One region of the Acidovorax sp. GW821-FHT10A04 genome, then DNA from elsewhere that is predicted to be linked to it. Evidence: riboswitches for the same ligand, from Rfam matches in the RefSeq annotation. Region 1 holds a riboswitch; the other holds the start of a gene.
The links. A riboswitch is a leader RNA that binds a small molecule or an ion and turns the genes downstream of it on or off. The one in region 1 is predicted to bind cyclic di-GMP.
Positions count from the first base shown of each region.

Region 2: linked by a shared signal. The riboswitch ahead of AC07PF_RS06430 (hypothetical protein) and the one ahead of AC07PF_RS19490 (methyl-accepting chemotaxis protein) in region 1 are both predicted to bind cyclic di-GMP.

Region 1 is NZ_JBWKNZ010000009.1:99,545-107,989, reverse strand. It holds gene AC07PF_RS19505 (phosphoglycerate mutase) at 1-668, shown strand, start outside; gene recJ (single-stranded-DNA-specific exonuclease RecJ) at 665-2,380, shown strand; gene AC07PF_RS19495 (chemotaxis protein CheW) at 2,410-2,910, opposite strand; gene AC07PF_RS19490 (methyl-accepting chemotaxis protein) at 2,910-4,637, opposite strand; cyclic di-GMP riboswitch class I at 4,820-4,913, opposite strand; gene AC07PF_RS19485 (tautomerase family protein) at 4,985-5,209, opposite strand; gene AC07PF_RS19480 (methyl-accepting chemotaxis protein) at 5,306-7,075, opposite strand; gene AC07PF_RS19475 (methyl-accepting chemotaxis protein) at 7,331-8,445, opposite strand, start outside.
Region 2 is NZ_JBWKNZ010000002.1:442,522-450,966, forward strand. It holds gene AC07PF_RS06405 (ankyrin repeat domain-containing protein) at 1-426, opposite strand, end outside; gene AC07PF_RS06410 (HAD family hydrolase) at 467-1,153, shown strand; gene AC07PF_RS06415 (hypothetical protein) at 1,160-1,522, opposite strand; gene AC07PF_RS06420 (roadblock/LC7 domain-containing protein) at 1,578-2,036, opposite strand; gene AC07PF_RS06425 (GTP-binding protein) at 2,029-2,616, opposite strand; gene AC07PF_RS06430 (hypothetical protein) at 2,610-3,572, opposite strand; cyclic di-GMP riboswitch class I at 3,762-3,862, opposite strand; gene AC07PF_RS06435 (hypothetical protein) at 3,996-4,268, opposite strand; gene dinG (ATP-dependent DNA helicase DinG) at 4,425-6,587, shown strand; gene AC07PF_RS06445 (pyridoxamine 5'-phosphate oxidase family protein) at 6,699-7,202, shown strand; gene AC07PF_RS06450 (hypothetical protein) at 7,273-7,506, shown strand; gene AC07PF_RS06455 (CopG family transcriptional regulator) at 7,639-8,067, shown strand; gene AC07PF_RS06460 (extracellular catalytic domain type 1 short-chain-length polyhydroxyalkanoate depolymerase) at 8,249-8,445, shown strand, end outside.

The DNA.
Region 1 (8,445 bases):
TCGTGGCCCCCTGCCAGTGGCAGGTGACCACCGACCACGTGACCCTGCGCGACCCCGAGGCCCTGGGCCTCGATGAAGCGTCCTCGCGCGCCCTGCTGGCCATCGTCTCGCCCTGGTTCGCCGAGGACGGCATCCACCTGCACTACGACCAGCCCACGCGCTGGCTCGCCCAAGGCCCCTTGTTCGCCGACCTGGCCACGGCCTCGCTCGACCGCGTGCTGCTGCGCGACGTGCGTGCATGGATGCCCGATGCCGCCCGGGCCCGCACCCTGCACCGCCTGCACAGCGAGATGCAGATGCTGCTCTATACCCATGCCTTCAACGACGCGCGGGCCGAGCGCGGCCTGCCCACGGTCAACTCCTTCTGGGTGCATGGCGCAGGCGCCCTGCCCGCCACGGCCACCGGGCCGGCGCCCTCGATGCCGCTGGCCTTGCGCGACGCTGCGCTGCGCGAGGACTGGCGTGCCTGGGCTGCCGCCTGGACGGCGCTGGACGCTGGCCCCGTGGCCGAACTGCTGCGCCAGGCCGAGCAGGGCCGCGCCGTGCGCCTCACGCTGTGCGGCGAGCGTGCCGCCCTGGCCTTCCACAGTGCCCCGCGCGGCCTGGTGCAGCGCATCCAGGCCTATTTCCAGCCCACCCGTTTTGCCCAGGTGGCACCCCAATTATGAAAATCACGGCCAGAGACATCCCCCCGCGCGCCGCCTGGGCACTGGAGCAGGCCGGCGTGCACCCGCTGCTCGCGCGCCTGTATGCCGCGCGCGGCGTGCGTGACAAGGAAGAACTCGACGACGGACTGGCCCGCCTGCTGCCGCCCGCCGGGCTCATGGGTATCCAGCAGGCCGCCAAGCTGCTGGCGGACGCGATGGCCCGGGACCTGCGCCTGTGCGTGGTGGCCGACTACGACTGCGATGGTGCCACCGCCTGCGCCGTGGCCGTGCGCGGCCTGCGCCTGCTGGGCGCAAAGCATGTGGACTACCTGGTGCCCGACCGCGTGACCGATGGCTACGGACTGACCCCGCCGATCGCGCGCCGCGTGAAGGAGCGCGGCGCCGACATGCTGATCACCGTGGACAACGGCATCGCCAGCGTCGAGGGCGTGGCCGAGGCCAAGGCCCTGGGCCTCCTGGTGTTGGTCACCGACCACCACCTGCCCGGACCCGAGCTGCCCGCGGCCGACGCCATGGTCAACCCCAACCAGCCCGGCTGCAGCTTCGAGAGCAAGTCCCTGGCCGGCGTGGGCGTGATGTTCTACGTGCTCATGGAACTGCGCTCGGAGCTGCGCAAGCGGGGCGTGTTCGACACCGCCAGCCAGCCCAAGCTCGATCCGCTGCTCACGCTCGTCGCACTGGGTACCGTGGCCGACGTGGTGCGCCTGGACGCCAACAACCGCCGCCTGGTGGCCCAGGGCCTGCGACGCATCCGCGCGGGGGCCATGCCGGCCGGCGTGGCGGCGCTGTTCACGGCGGCCGGCCGCAAGGCGCCCGTGGCCACCACCTTCGACTTCGGCTTTGCGCTAGGCCCGCGCATCAACGCCGCCGGCCGCCTGGCCGACATGACGCTGGGCATCGAATGCCTGCTCACCGACGACGCGGGCCGCGCGAACCACCTGGCCGGCCAACTGGACACCATCAACCGCGAGCGCCGCGAGATCGAGGGCGGCATGCGCGAGCAGGCCATGCTGATGGCCGAGAACCTGTTCGACGAGAGCGAAGACCCGCCGCCCGCGATCAGCGTCTTCGACCCCGACTTCCACGAAGGCGTGGTGGGCATCGTCGCCTCGCGCATCAAGGACAAGCTGCACCGCCCGACCTTCGTCTTCGCTGCCAGCAGCGCGCCGGGCAAGGAGCATGAACTCAAGGGCTCGGGCCGCTCCATCCCCGGCTTTCACCTGCGCGACGCGCTCGACCTGGTGGCCAAGCGCCACCCGGGCGTGCTGCTCAAGTTCGGCGGCCATGCCATGGCGGCCGGCTGTACCGTGGCCGAGGAGGCTTTCGACACCTTCGAGCAGGCCCTGGCCCAGGTGGCGCAGGAATGGCTCGACGCCTCGACGCTCACGCGCCGCATCGAGACCGATGGCCCGCTGGCCCCCGAGTACTGCCGCGCCGACGTCGTGGACACGCTGCACCAGGAGGTCTGGGGCCAGGGCTTTGCGCCGCCGACCTTCAGCGAAGAGGTGCAGGTGGTGAGCCAGCGGCTGGTGGGCGAGGCCAAGAACCACCTGTCCATCAAGCTCATGCACCAGGGCAACCCGGTCGACGCGATCTGGTTCGGCCACACCGAGCAGCTGCCTGCCCGCGTCCTGCTGGCCTTTCGCCTCGATGTCAACGAGTGGCGCGGCGAGCGCAAGGTGCAGTTCCTGGTGGAGGGCGCGGAGCTCTGACGGCCCCGCGCCCGCCAGCGGCGCAGCGCTCAGGCAGCGGATACCAGCCCTTCGCCGGCCGGCACCGGCGGCGTATCGCCGAGCAGGGCATCGATGTCGAGCAGGATCAGCATGCGCTCGCCAACCTGTGCCAGACCATTGATGCAGCCCGCATCCAGCGCGCCCGACAGCCCCGGGGCCGCGTGCACCATGCCGGGCTCCAGCGTGACCACGTCGCTCACGGCATCCACCACCACGCCCACGACGCGGGTTCCCAGGTCGATCACGATCACCACGGTGGAGGGCGTGAACGCGCTGTCCGCGCAGTGCAGGCGCACGCGCAGATCGAGGATGGGAACCACCACGCCGCGCAGGTTCACCACGCCCAGCAGGAAGCCTGCGGCGCTGGGCATGCGCGTGGGCAGCTCGTAGGAGCGGATCTCCTGCACCTTCATGATGTCGATGCCGTAGTTTTCTTCGCCGAGGCGAAAGCTCAGGTACTGGCCTGCAGCGGCCAGCGGCACGCCGGCGGTCGGGTTCAATGCGTTCATCAGAAGCTCGCCCACTGGTCATCGTCCTGGGTGCTGGCGGCCTTTTCCGCGAGCCGCGGCGCAACGCCCTTTCGGGTCGGCAGTGCCGCCTTGGCCGGCACCGCCTTCGGGGGCTGCGGCGCAGTTGCGGGGGACTTGCGCGCCGGGGCTGCGGCAGGCGTGCTGGCGTAGCCCACGGCCGCCGCGCCAACGTTGAACACCGACACCACTTCGGCCAGGTGCTGGGCCTGGTCGCGCAGCGCCGCCGCTGCCGCGGCCGATTCCTCCACCAGCGCGGCGTTCTGCTGCGTCATCTGGTCCAGGTTGGTCACCGCCTGATTCACCTGCCCGATGCCATCGCGCTGCTCGCTGGCCGAGGCGGCGATCTCCGCGATCAGGTCGGTCATGCGGCGCACGCCGCCCACGATCTCGCCCATGGCCTGGCCCGCCTGGCTCACCTGGGCCGAGCCCTTTTCCACGGTTTCCACCGAGGCGCCGATCAGGGTCTTGATCTCCTTGGCCGCCTGGGCGCTGCGCTGGGCGAGGTTGCGCACCTCGCCGGCCACCACCGCAAAGCCACGGCCCTGCTCGCCCGCCCGGGCCGCCTCGACCGCCGCGTTCAGCGCCAAAATGTTGGTCTGGAAGGCGATGCCGTCGATCACGCCGATGATGTCCGCGATCCTCCTGGACGAATCGCTGATCTGCTGCATGCTGACCACCACCTGGGCCACCACCTCGCCGCCATGGGTGGCCGCCTGGGCCGCACCCACGGCCAGCTGGTTGGCCTGCTGCGCCGTTTCCGAGGACTGGGACACCGTGGCGGTCAGCTGTTCCATGCTGGCGGCCGTCTCCTCCAGGTTGCTGGCCGTCTGCTCGGTGCGGCTGCTCAGGTCGTGGTTGCCGTTGGCGATCTCGCTGGAGGCGGTGGACACCGAATCCACGCCGCGGCGCACCTCCGTCACCACGCCATGCAGCTTGTCCACCATCAGTGACAGGGCCTGCAGCAGCTGGCCGAACTCGTCCTTGCGCGTGGAGTGGACCTGCTGGGTCAGGTCCCCGCCTGCAATCGCGCCGGCCACGGTCACTGCGCGGTCCAGCGGGCGCGTGATCGAGCGCACCAGCAGGGAGGCCAACACGATGCCGATCACGAACACCACGGCGGCGCTGGACAGGCCGAGCAGCGTGGCGTTGCGCTGCGCATGCCGGGCCTCGATCTTGGCCGCGTCGCGCTGTGCCTCCTGCACCTTGACGAAGCCCTTGAGCGCATCGACGTAGGCCACCGAGGTCGGCAGGAATTCCTTGAGCGCAAACTCCTTGCGCGCCCCCGGCTCGGCCGATGCCTTGACAGCGGGGAGCTTCTTGAGGGTGTCGAGCAGGGTGCCGCGGGCTTCGCCCACCTTGGCCAGTGCGGCCTTGTCGGACTCCGACACCGCCGTGGCACGCACGCCCGTCTGGACCTCGCTGATGAGGGCCGAGCCCGCATCCTGGCGGCTGGCGAAGAATTTCTCGATCACCTCGTCGGAGCTCGCCATGCTGGCCAGCGAACGCTCGGTATTGGTCTCGGTCAGGCCCTGCCAGCGCACCGCCGCGGTGATGTTGGATTCGTAGCGCTGCACGTCGGCCAGCGCCGCTTCCATGGCCAGGCTGGAGCGGTACTGGGTGAAGACAAACACCCCCAGCATCAGCACCAACAGGCCCAGGATCGTGCCCCACATCTTCGTGGCCACCCGAATATCGTTCAACTTCATTGCTTTTCCCCGAGATTCATCGTGTGGACTGGAACAGGGGCGCCCAACCCCGTCCATCCCGGGAGGGGCGCCACAAAGGCAGTCGACACACGGGGAGCAGACGCGGGCGCGCGATCAGCGGCGCGCCCTGAAGGGGCGCCCTGCCTGGCGGCAAGTCACCCGAGGACGCAAGTCATCCGGAAATCAGCGGCCCCGCTGCCATACCCCCTCGCGCACGAGGTCTCAGACCGGAAGCTTTGCGACCCCGACTTTCGTACGGGTGTGCCTTTGTGCGGCCGATCCTACCTGTAAGTAAATATGTCAGGAAGTTGGTCGGGTATAGGCGAAGGGGCTACCTCCCCTCCTCCTCAGGCCTGGGTCGGCCCCTTGCTGCGCTGGCGCACCACGGTCACCTGCTCGCCGCCCACGCCCCAGTTGTCGGGATCGACCTCGTCGATGATGACGGTCACGGTCTCGGGCTTCTTGTCGAGCACCTCCACCATGAGCCGGGTGACGCCGGCGATCAGCGCGGCCTTCTGGGCCGAGGTGGTGGGGATGTCGCGGTTGGCAAGGCGGATGTTGACCAGGGGCATGGCAGACCTTTCTTCGATGGCAATGGGGCCGATCTTGCATGAAGAAAGGGCAGCCTGGGCTGCCCTTTCGTGGGTATTGGCGCTCCGGGCGCAGGGTCAGAAGCTCTCCCAGTCGTCGTCCCCACCCTTGGCGGTTGCATGCGGGGCCGCTGCGGCGGGAGCGGGTTTGGGGGCCGCGGCTGCCGGCTTGGACGCCGTGAGCCGTGCCGTCGCTGGCGCTGCCGGTTTGCCGGCCACGGCGGTACGGGTCGGCGCGGCCACGGGCTTGCGGGCCCCCGGTGCAGGCCGTGGCGGCGCAGCCACCGGCGCCCGTGCCGGCATGGCCCCCACGTTGAACATCGACACCACCTCGGCCAGCTTCTGTGCCTGGTCGCGCATGGATGCCGCTGCCGCCGTCGATTCCTCCACCAGCGCCGCGTTCTGCTGCGTCATCTGATCGAGGTGCGTCACCGCCTGGTTGACCTGGGCAATGCCGTCGCGCTGCTCGGTCGACGAGGCCGTGATCTCCCCGATCAGGTCGCTCACCCGGCGCACGCTGGAGACGATCTCTTCCATGCTCTGGCCTGCCTGCGCCACCTGGGCCGAGCCCGATTCGACGTTCTCCACGCTGGCACCGATCAGGGTCTTGATCTCCTTGGCCGCCTCGGCGCTGCGCTGTGCCAGGCTGCGCACTTCGCTGGCCACCACGGCGAAGCCCCGGCCCTGTTCGCCGGCACGCGCCGCTTCCACCGCAGCGTTCAGCGCCAGGATGTTGGTCTGGAAGGCGATGCCGTCGATGGTGCCGATGATGTCGGCGATCTTGCGCGAGCTGTCGGTGATCTGCTGCATGCTGCTGACCACCTGGCCCACGACTTCGCCGCCGCGGGCCGCGGCCTGGGCGGCGGTACCGGCCAGTTGATTCGCCTGGCGCGCCGTGTCCGCCGATTGCGATACCGTGGCCGTCAGCTGTTCCATGCTGGCCGCGGTTTCTTCGAGGTTGGAGGCCGTCTGCTCGGTGCGTGCCGACAGGTCGTGGTTGCCGTTGGCGATTTCCACCGAGGCCGAGGACACCGAGTCCACGCCGTGGCGCACTTCGGTCACCACGCCGCGCAGGCGCGCCGACATGGCCGAGAGCGAGCGCAGCATGTGGCCGAACTCGTCCTTGCGCGTGGCGTGCAGCTCGCGCGTGAGGTCGCCCGCGGCGATGGCGTCGATGGTCTTGACCGCCTGGTCGAGCGGGTCGCTGATGGAATGCACCAGGCGCCAGGCCAGGAAGATGCCAACCCCCAGCAGCACCATGGACAGGATGATCCCCGAAATGGCGTTCTGGATGCGGCGGCCCGTGGCGTCGGCGCGGATCGCATCGCGGCGCTTTTCCAGTACCGCCACAAAATCGTCCTGGGCCTTGAGGTAGACCGTGACCAGGGGTGCAAACTCCCTGTCCGCAAACTGCTGGGTGGCCACGGCATCGCCCGCGCCCTTGAGCTCCCAGGTCTTGGCGGTGGCGGCCAGCACCGCCTTGCGCGCGTCCAGCACCTTGTCGAGCGCCGCCTTTTCCTCAGGTGCGGTGGCCGAGGCGACGATCTTCTCCTGCACCTTGTTGATGGCGCCGATGATCTCCTTGACCTTGGCGCCGTACTGCTCGGCCAGCACGGCATCGGTGGTCACGGCGCCGCCCATCACCATGTTGACGGCCGTCTCGGTGGCGCCGCGCCAGCGCACGGCGGAGGAGATGCGCCCCTCGATCTCGATGATGTCGTCCATCGCCGACGACATGGCGTTGTTGCCGCGGTTCTGGGCGAAGCTCGAGAGCAGCAGCATCGCGATCATCAGCCCCAGGAATGCACCCCAGAGCTTGCGCGAGACGCGGATATTGTCGAATTGCATGGATCTCTTTCCCTTGTGGATCTGGCCCGGATGCCCGATGGACTGCGGCACCTGGCCGCAGAAACATTCAATTACATCCAACAGCCCATAGCCTACGACAGCCGGGCGCCGGCAAATGCCTCAGCCCACCGGGAAAAACCCCAATTTGGAGGAAGCACTCCAGAGACATTCAGGCGGGCGTGGTGCCGCCACCAGCCCAATGGCAGTCAAGGCAATGCACCCCAGGCCGCTGCGCCTGGAACCCTGGGGGCGACCTCAGAAGCTTTCCCAATCGTCGTCTCCGCCCTTGGCCGTGGCCCGTGGAGCCGGTGCGGGGGCTGGCCCGGCTGCAGCAGGCTTGTGGGCCGCTGCCGGCTTGGGCGCCGACGCAGTGAGCCGTGCGGTGGCAGGTGCTGCGGGTTTGCCGGCAACGCCCTTGCGGGATGGCGCGGCCACCGGCCGGCTGGCAGCCGGTGCAGGCCGTGGCGGTGCTGCCACCGGCGCCCGTGCCGGCATGGCTCCTACGTTGAACATGGACACCACCTCGGCCAGCTTCTGCGCCTGGTCGCGCATGGATGCGGCTGCCGCCGTGGACTCTTCCACCAGCGCCGCGTTCTGCTGCGTCATCTGATCGAGGTGCGTCACCGCTTGGTTCACCTGGGCAATGCCGTCGCGCTGCTCGGTCGACGAGGCCGTGATCTCCCCGATCAGGTCGCTCACCCGGCGCACGCTGGAGACGATCTCTTCCATGCTCTGCCCTGCCTGCGCCACCTGGGCCGAGCCCGATTCGACGTTCTCCACGCTGGCACCGATCAGGGTCTTGATCTCCTTGGCCGCCTCGGCGCTGCGCTGTGCCAGGCTGCGCACTTCACTGGCCACCACGGCGAAGCCCCGGCCCTGTTCGCCGGCACGCGCCGCTTCCACGGCGGCGTTGAGCGCCAGGATGTTGGTCTGGAAGGCGATGCCGTCGATGGTGCCGATGATGTCGGCGATCTTGCGCGAGCTGTCGGTGATCTGCTGCATGCTGCTGACCACCTGGCCCACGACTTCGCCGCCGCGTGCCGCGGCCTGGGCCGCCGTGCCCGCCAGTTGGTTGGCCTGGCGCGCCGTGTCGGCCGATTGCGATACCGTGGCCGTCAGCTGTTCCATGCTGGCCGCGGTTTCTTCCAGGTTGGAGGCCGTCTGCTCGGTGCGTGCCGACAGGTCGTGGTTGCCGTTGGCGATCTCCACCGAGGCCGAGGACACCGAGTCCACGCCCACGCGCACCTCGCTCACCACGGTGCGCAAGCGGGTGGACATGCCGGACAGGGCGCGCGTCAGCACGCCGAGTTCGTCCTTGCGGTCGTCATGGATGTTCTGCGTGAGGTCGCCGGCGGAGATGGCTTCGGCCA
Region 2 (8,445 bases), on a different contig from region 1:
CTCGGCGGCCTCGATGGCCCTGCCCACGCGGCCCAGCTGGGCGGTCGGGACCAGGGTCTTCATCAACGCCACCACGTCGGCGGGCGGCTTCTTCCTGCCGTCGATGAAACCGTATTCGAGCTTGCGCGCCACCTCGTCATCGACCAGTTCCGCATGCAGGGCATGGCAGACCTTGGACAGGGGAACGATGAAGTCCCCGACATCGGTCGAGCCCGCGGTAAAGACCGCGTCGATCACCCGGCCCGAGCGCCCATAGTGGTCGAAGCCCAGGTGGTCCGTGGGGTGGATGGCGATCTTGCGGGCCGCGAAGAAGGCCTTGATGGCCGCTTCGAGCGGGGCGCCATCGGGGGTGCTGAAAACGGCATGCAAGGCATCGGCATCGGCCTCGTTCTTGCAGACCAGCGTGAATCGTGTCGTGCTTTCCATGTTCCCTCAAGGCATTGGTTTTTGCGGGCATCATATTTCGATGCAAGCACCTCGCCCGCCCTTCGCTGCCGCCATCTTCGACATGGACGGCCTGCTCATCGATTCCGAGCGCGCCACCCTGCGCGCCTGGACCGATGCGGCCCTGGCCCTGGGCGTAGTGCTGCGCGAGAGCGACTACCTGCAGGTGGTGGGCAAGGCGGCGCAGGACTCGCACGCCATCCTGCAGGCGCACCTGGGCGGGGTGGCGCCGTTCGAGCAGGCCCTGGCGGGGGTGCGGGCCGCGCTGGAGGAAGGGGAGGGCAGGGAGCTGCTGTTCCCGCTCAAGCCCGGCGCGGCCGCGCTGCTCGCGCGATTGCAGGCCGCGGGCATTCCGTGTGCGGTGGCCTCGTCCTCGCGCACCGACGAGATCGCGCAGCGCCTGGCGCGCGTGGGCGTGCTGCCGCACTTCAAGGCCGTGGCCGGGGGCAACGAGGTGCTGCGCGGCAAGCCCGACCCGGCGCTGTACGCGTTGGCCGCCGCGCGGCTGGGGGTGGACCCGGCGCTGTGCCTGGCCTTCGAGGACAGCCACAACGGTGCCTGCGCGGCCCTGGCCGCGGGCATGGGCCTGGTGGTGGTGCCCGACCTGCTGCAGCCTGCACCCGAGGTGGCGCAGGCCTGCGTGGCGGTGCTTGGCTCGCTGCAAGAGGCCTTGCCCGAGCTGCCGCGCTGGTTCACGCGCGGCGCCTGACGGTACTCAGATGGCGGTCTGCGACTCGGCCTCGAGCACCTTGCGGCGGGCCATGGCCAGGTTGGCGCGGCTGCGGTCGAGCACGTAGTAGATGAACAGGCCGTCGTGCTTTTCCACCGGGCGGATGATGTGGTACTGGTGGGTCAGCGTGATCAGGATGTCCTCGATGCTCCCCTGCATGCCCAGCGACTTCATGGTCTTCATCTTGGCGCGCACGACCTCGGTGTTGCCCGCGGCAGCCAGCTCCAGGTCCATGCCGCTGCCCACGGACTCGAGCAGCATGCCGCTGTTGTAGTCCACCAGCGCGGCGCACATCGCGCCCTCGGTCTGCATCAGCTGGTTCAGGAGTTCTTTGGGGGTCAATGCCATGGCGGGGTCTCCGGTGGTGGTGGAACAAGGGAACGGGAACGGCAATGGAAGGGGGTCAGCCCGGCTGCGGCACCGTGGCGCAGGCAGCAATCACCTGGTCGGCGGTGTTGCGGCAGCTCCAGAGCAGCTTTCCCAGCAGCGATGATTCGTTGGTGACCACGGTGAGCACCAGGTCGCCGGAAGGCACGGACAGGTTCATCGAGACGATGTGGCCGCTGCCCGATTCGAGGATCAGCCGCTCGGGCGCGCTGTGGCCGGCCTCGCGCGTCATGGCGCCGGCCAGCGCGCTGAGCGAGCCGGACATGGCCGACAGCTTGTCGGCATCCTGGCTGTCCGAGAGCGTGGAGGCCACGGTGAAGCCATCGGCGCTGGCCAGCGTGGCGCTCAGGATGCCCGGGGTGCCGCGCTGCAGTTCACCGAGCAGCCCGGCCAGCTGCGCGATGGTGACCAGGCGCAAGGACGTGGCGACAGGCGCCAGGCCAGGGGTACCGCCGATGTTGCTGCTGCTACTCATGTTCGATCTCCGCCATGCTCACCAGAACCGACAGCAGGAGGCGCACGTCGGCATCGCGCCGCACGTCCACCTCCAGCACCGGAGGGTTGTACCCCAGGGCGCCCAGTTGCTCGCAGTAGTCGGCGATGCCGGGCGAGGGGTGGGTGTCGAGCCGGCCCACGCCAACCACCGTGCGCCGGGCCGGCACATGCGGCGCAAAGGCCTTGAGGTAGCGCGCCACCTCGCCCACGGGGTCGCGCTGGGAGTTGTCGGCCAGCACGATCAGGCCGAAGGCGCCCGCGCCCAGGATGTCCCACATGAAGCGAAAGCGCTCCTGGCCGGGCGTGCCGAAGAGCTTGAGCTTCCACTGGCCGCCATCCATCTGGCACTCGCCGTAGTCCAGGCCCACGGTGGTCATGGTCTTGCCGGGCATGGGCAGCTCCGCCCAGCCGGTGATGGGCACGTCCGTGGACAGGGCCTGGCCATCGCTGATGGCCTGGATCGCGGTGGTCTTGCCGGCGCCCATGGGGCCGGTGAAAACGATCTTGAGATCGCGGGAGCCGCCTGCAAACACCGCAGGCGCGGAGGAGGGCGTCACCATAGCTTGAGCCGTTCTCGAAGATTGCCGAGCCAGCCTGCGGGGGCGGCGGCAGGAACAGGGGTCTTGGCCGCCGGCGCAGGGGCCGCCACGGCGGTAGCGGCAGCCGCAGGCGCGATCTCCTCCACCGCCAGGCCCAGGGCCAGGCTGGCTTCGAGGAACCAGCGCACCGTCGCTTCGGGCACGCCGCTCTTGGCGCACAGCTGCTCGTAGCTCAGGGCCCGGCTGGTGAGCAGCGCCGCCAGGCGCGGGTGGCCTGCAGACGACAGGCCGATGGCATCGGGCCAGCGTAGCAGCCGGTAGTGGCCCGTGCGCACCGGTGCGCTGGCACCCTTCTGCGCCAGTCGCATCGCCAGGCTCCACAGCAGCTGCCGCAGGCTGTGCGAGGGCACGGAGCGGATGAGCTCTTCCTCGACCGGGCTCACGCGATGCGGCTCGCCCAGTGTGTAGGCGCCCGAGAGCAGCACCTCCATGGGCATGGAGGTGTGCACCAATTGCTGCACGAAGTCGAACACGACCTGCTGGCCCGCGCTCATGGGCACCACGGCGCGGCGGCGCTCGGCCGTGCGGGTGTGCTCACCGAGCAGTTCGAACAGGGCGCGCTGGCCCTTGACCGGATCGAACTGCGACACGCCGTATACCCGCTGGGTGGCCGACTGCAGCACGGCGATGACGTTGCTCATGCGCAGCGGCGTGGCCACGGTGAGGTCAGCGGTCTGCTCCAGCGCCGCGCTGGTGTCGGCGGGGTCGAGCACGCGCACCGTGATGCAGGGCGCATGGAAACGGTAGGGCCAGTGGCCCGGAACGAAGACCACATTGCACTCGGCCAGCTGCTCGCTGAAGCGCGCGCGGATGTTCACGCCGCCGTCGAGCAGGCGCACCAGGGCGCGCAGCACCAGTTGGTCCTTCTGCGCAATGTCCTGGGTACCGATGACCAGCCCGTCGCCCATATCCGTCAAGCCCCCTGTGCAGCAGGATGGCGCCCGTGAAGGCGGCCATGGATGGCCCGGCCCGCGCTCGAAGCAGGAAGATCAGGAGCAGAAACGGCGAGTGCGGGACCTGGGCGGTGTTGCATCGCTGGGGCGGCCTCTCGGTTGGGTGTGATGACCACTGAGACGGCGGTTTCCCTGAGCAACCCTGGATTTCAACGTGGCAGTCCCGCTGTCGTGGGTGCCGAGACATGCTCTCGGTACCGGTAGACCGGTGACTTTGCGGGCCCGGCTTTCGCACGGGGGTGCCGTTTCAGTGCTTTTCAGTATAGGGGAATGGGTTGCGCTGGCAACCATTGAATGGCGCACAGCAACGCCCGCACCCGACGCGCATTCCCAGGGTGTTGTTCTGGCGCATACACCGGCAGGGCGGCCTGCGCGGCGCGGGCCAGGCTACTTCTGCTTCTGGTAGGCCTTGTCGGCCGGGGGACCTCGGTCCGTGTCCTGCAGGCCGCGCTGCACGTCGCGGTAGGCCTGCTGTACCTGGGCGTCGGGCTTGCCATGGGTCATGTCGACCGACTGGTCGCGCTCGTGCGGCAGCTTGGGGTTTTCTTCCTGGGCGGCGTTGGCCGCATCGGCGTCGCCGCGGGTGGGGGTGGCGGCGGTCTGGCGCCTGGTGGTGTCCACCGAGGCTTCGGTCGTGCGGGGATCGGCGGTCGTGGGCATGGGGTGTTCCTTGGGCGTCACAGGGGCGCAGGTGGGTTGTTGACCATCGTAGGAGCACCGGGCGCGGGGCGGTGTAGGCCCATTCCCCATCTGCACGACAGGATGCCGAGGCTGCAAAACACTGTATGCCCAACCATATGCCACACTCTCGTCCTTATGTCTTCAACAGAGTGGGCCCAGGCGGCCCTGCAGTCGTTCGATGCGGTGGTGCAGGCCACGCCGGGGTTTCGCAGCCGCGGCGGGCAGCGGCGCATGGCCGAGCAGGTGGCGCAGACCTTCAGCCATGCCACGCTGGGCAAGGTGGACGAAGAGGCGGGCGAGGCCGCGCCCACCCGCTCTATCGCCGTAATCCAGGCCGGCACGGGCGTGGGCAAATCGCTGGCCTACTGCGCACCCGCGATCGCCATGGCGCTGTCGCGCGGCACGCGGGTGCTCATCTCCACCGCCACGGTGGCGCTGCAGGAGCAGCTGGTGAACAAGGACCTGCCGGCCCTGGCCCAATTGCTGCCCCAGCCCTTCAAGTTCGCGCTGGCCAAGGGGCGCGGGCGCTATGTGTGCAAGCTCAAGCTCGACCGTCTGGCCGGCACCGGCGAGGCCGAGGACGAGCCCGAAGACGACCTGTTTGCCGAGGAAGAGGCCGCCGCCCGCGCCAAGCGTCCGCGCCAGGAGACCGAGGCGCGCATCCAGTTCTACTCGGCCATGTCGCAGACCCTGGCCAAGGGCGCCTGGGACGGTGACCGTGACAGCCTGGACACGCCGCCCGAGCCCGAGGTGTGGAGCGCCGTGGCGGCCGAGGGCGCCTCCTGCACCGGCAAGCACTGCCCGGCCTTCAGCCAGTGCACCTACTACGACAAGCGCAAGGAGCTGGTCGGCGCCCAGGTGATCGTGGCCAACCACGACCTGCTGCTGTCCTCCCTGGGCGCGCGCGTGCTGCCCGAGCTGGACAACTGCCTGCTGGTGCTGGACGAGGCGCACCACCTGCCCGCCACCGCGCTGGACCAGTTCGCCTGCAGCATGGACCTGAGCCGCGTGACCTGGATCGAGCGCCTGGCCAGCCGCGGCCTGCGCATCGGCGCGCTGCTGGAGGTCGAGGAGATCGCCGACATCCCCAAGCACTCGGGCCAACTGCGCCAGACGCTGCAGGACCTGGCGCGCATCGTGATGGACGTCTACGGCCCGGCCCTCAAGAGCCAGAAGGACGCCTGGGGCCCGGCGCGCGTGCGCGTGCCGCGCGGCGTGCTGCCTGAGCAGCTGCTCGCCCCGCTCGGGCTGCTGGCCGCGAGCGCCGACGGTTTTCTCGAAGCGCTGCGCGCCATCTCCAAGGCGCTACGCGCCGAGATGCGCGACAAGCCCGACGAGGCGCGCCGCCTGTCCACCCTGTACGCGCAGATCGGCATGCTGGCCCCGCGCCTGGAAGAGCTGCACGCCACGGCCCAGCTGCTGCTGCAGGACGCACCCGAGGGCGCGGTGCCGGCCGCCAAGTGGTTCACGCTGGAGGTGGAGGGCGACTTCATCGTCGTCAAGGCGCATGCCAGCCCGATATTGCCCGGCACCACGCTGCGCAACCACCTGTGGAGCGCGGTGCGCGGCGCGGTGCTGACCTCGGCCACGCTCACCAGCTGCGGTCACTTCGAATTCTTCATGCGCGAGTCGGGCCTGCATGGCGATGCGGCCGCCACCACGCTGGAGGTGCCGAGCCCCTTCGACTACGCCGCCCAGGGCACACTGATCGCGGCCGAGACGCGGGCCGACCCCAAGAACGCGGCCCAGTTCACGGCCGAGATGGTGGAGGCGCTGCTCTACGACATCGCCAACGTGGAGTACGGTGCGCTGGTGCTGTTCACCTCGCGCGAGCAGATGCGCCAGGCGGTCGATGCCCTGCCCACCGCCATGCGCAGCGTGGTACTGGTGCAGAACGCGCTGCCGCGAACGCAGCTGCTCAAGCGCCACCGCGAGCGCGTGGCCGACGGACAGCCCTCGGTGATCTTCGGCATGCAGTCCTTCGGCGAGGGGCTGGACCTGCCGGGCCGGCTGTGCGAGTCGGTGTTCATCACCAAGCTGCCCTTCGCCCCGCCCGACGACCCGGTGGGCGAAGCCCGTGCCGAATGGCTGCGCGCCGTGGGGCGCGACCCCTTCAGCGAGCTGGTGGTGCCGGCCACCGCGATCCGCCTGGCCCAGTGGGTGGGCCGCGCCATCCGCACCGAGGAAGACCAGGCCCATGTGTACTGCTACGACAAGCGGCTCATGAACACCTCGTACGGGCAGCGTCTGCTCAAGGGCCTGCCCCCGTTTGCGCTGGAGCAGCGCAAGCCGCGCTGAGCGCTGTCGGACAAACGCCCTACGCAAGCCGGGCCCGAGACCGACGCCTGCGCACCTCCTGGCGGCCTACAGTGAATTTTTACCCATTCACCATCTGCCGGAGGCACCCCGATGCAACACGAAACCCCCGCCCGCGAGACGCTGTGGAAGCTGATCAAGGACATCAAATTCGGCATGCTCACCCACCGCCATGCCAATGGCATGCTGCACGCGCACCCGCTGACCACGCAGAACCGCAGCATCGACGAGCAGTCGCTGCTGTACTTCTTCATCCCGCGCAACGGCGAGCTCTATGGCCGCCTGCTGACCGATGGCCAGGTGAACGTGTCGTATGCCGACCCGGGCGATGACAGCTACGTGTCCCTGTCGGGCCAGGCCAGCTTCGTCGAGGACCTGGCGCAAAAGGAAGCCCTGTGGTCGCCCATGGCCAAGGCCTGGTTCCCCGCGGGGCATACCGATCCCAACCTGGCACTGCTGGCCGTGCGCATCGGCCATGCCGAGTTCTGGGACGTCAAGGAAAGCAAGATGGTGCAGCTGTACAAGATGGCCAAGGCGGCCATCACCGGCGAGCAGCCGCGCGACCTGGGCGAGCACCAGGAACTGACGCTGTCCTGAGGCAGCACCGTGCACACCGCGGTGCGCCCGCCCGTGCGCACCATCCATGACCGGACCTGAGGAGATTGCCATGAGCAGCAAGGAAAACCAGCCAGACGACGTGAATGCCAGCAGCGACGGCAGCGGCAAGGTCGCCAACGCCCACAACAGCGCAGGCGACAAGGCCACGCAAATCAACCAGGGCCGCCGCACGCCCGAGAGCCGTGGCGACCGCGACACCCACCTGGGCAGCGGCAACCAGGGCCAGTCCCGCCAGGGCGGTGCTGGCAGCAGCAGCGGTGGTGGGAGCCGCGGCGCGGGTTGAGCCCGCGCACGACCGCCACGCACCAGAAAGGGCCCTCGGGCTCTTTCTTTTTGATCGCCTGCCCTTGAAAACGCCGATACACCATCCAATTACCATCCATATGGATGGCACAGGACGGCCAGAAGGCAATTTATGACCCCCACTTCCACCACCTCCCTGGCCCTGCGCAGCAAGGTCCCCGATTCGGAAAAGATCACCATCAACCTCGGCTATGTGGACCTGGGACACATCGATCTGCTGGTATCGGAGGGCTTCTACGCCAACCGCACGGATTTCATCCGCACCGCCATCCGCAACCAGCTGAGCACCCAGAACGAGGCGGTGCGCCAGGTGGTGGCACGCAAGATGCTCGTGCTTGGACTGCAGCGCTTTGGCCGCACCGACCTGGAGACCGTGCAGGCCGCCGGCCAGACGCTGGAGATCCGCGTGCTGGGCCTGGCCAGCATCGAGGACGACGTGCCGCCCGAGCTGGCAAAGGCGACCATTGCCTCGGTCACCGTGCTCGGGGCGTTCCACGCCAGCCCGGCGGTCAAGGCGGCCCTGGCGGGCCGCATCGGTTGAGACAAGCGCCCACCGTGGCGCGGTGCCCAGCGCACCACAACGGCGATTTCTTTCGTTGTCAATTCCAGACCGGCCCTTTCGAGCGGCGGCATTCCGAGACAAAACCGACGGCACCGGCCGCCCCCTGGGCAGCGGTGCCATGCACGGCGCACGCCCTACCAGCTCACCCAAGGACCTTCCAATGGACTGGAACCACAATCTCAAGCAACTCCTCGGCAACGCCACCGACCTGGTGCGCAAGGGCCAGCTGGCCGATGCCACCCGCGCCATCCAGCAGGCCCTGGGCGGCACGCCCGCCATGGCAGGCACGGCAGCACCCCATGCCGCTGCGACGGCCACCCAGCGCGAAGGCGCCAGGGCGGGGATGCCCGGGACCGC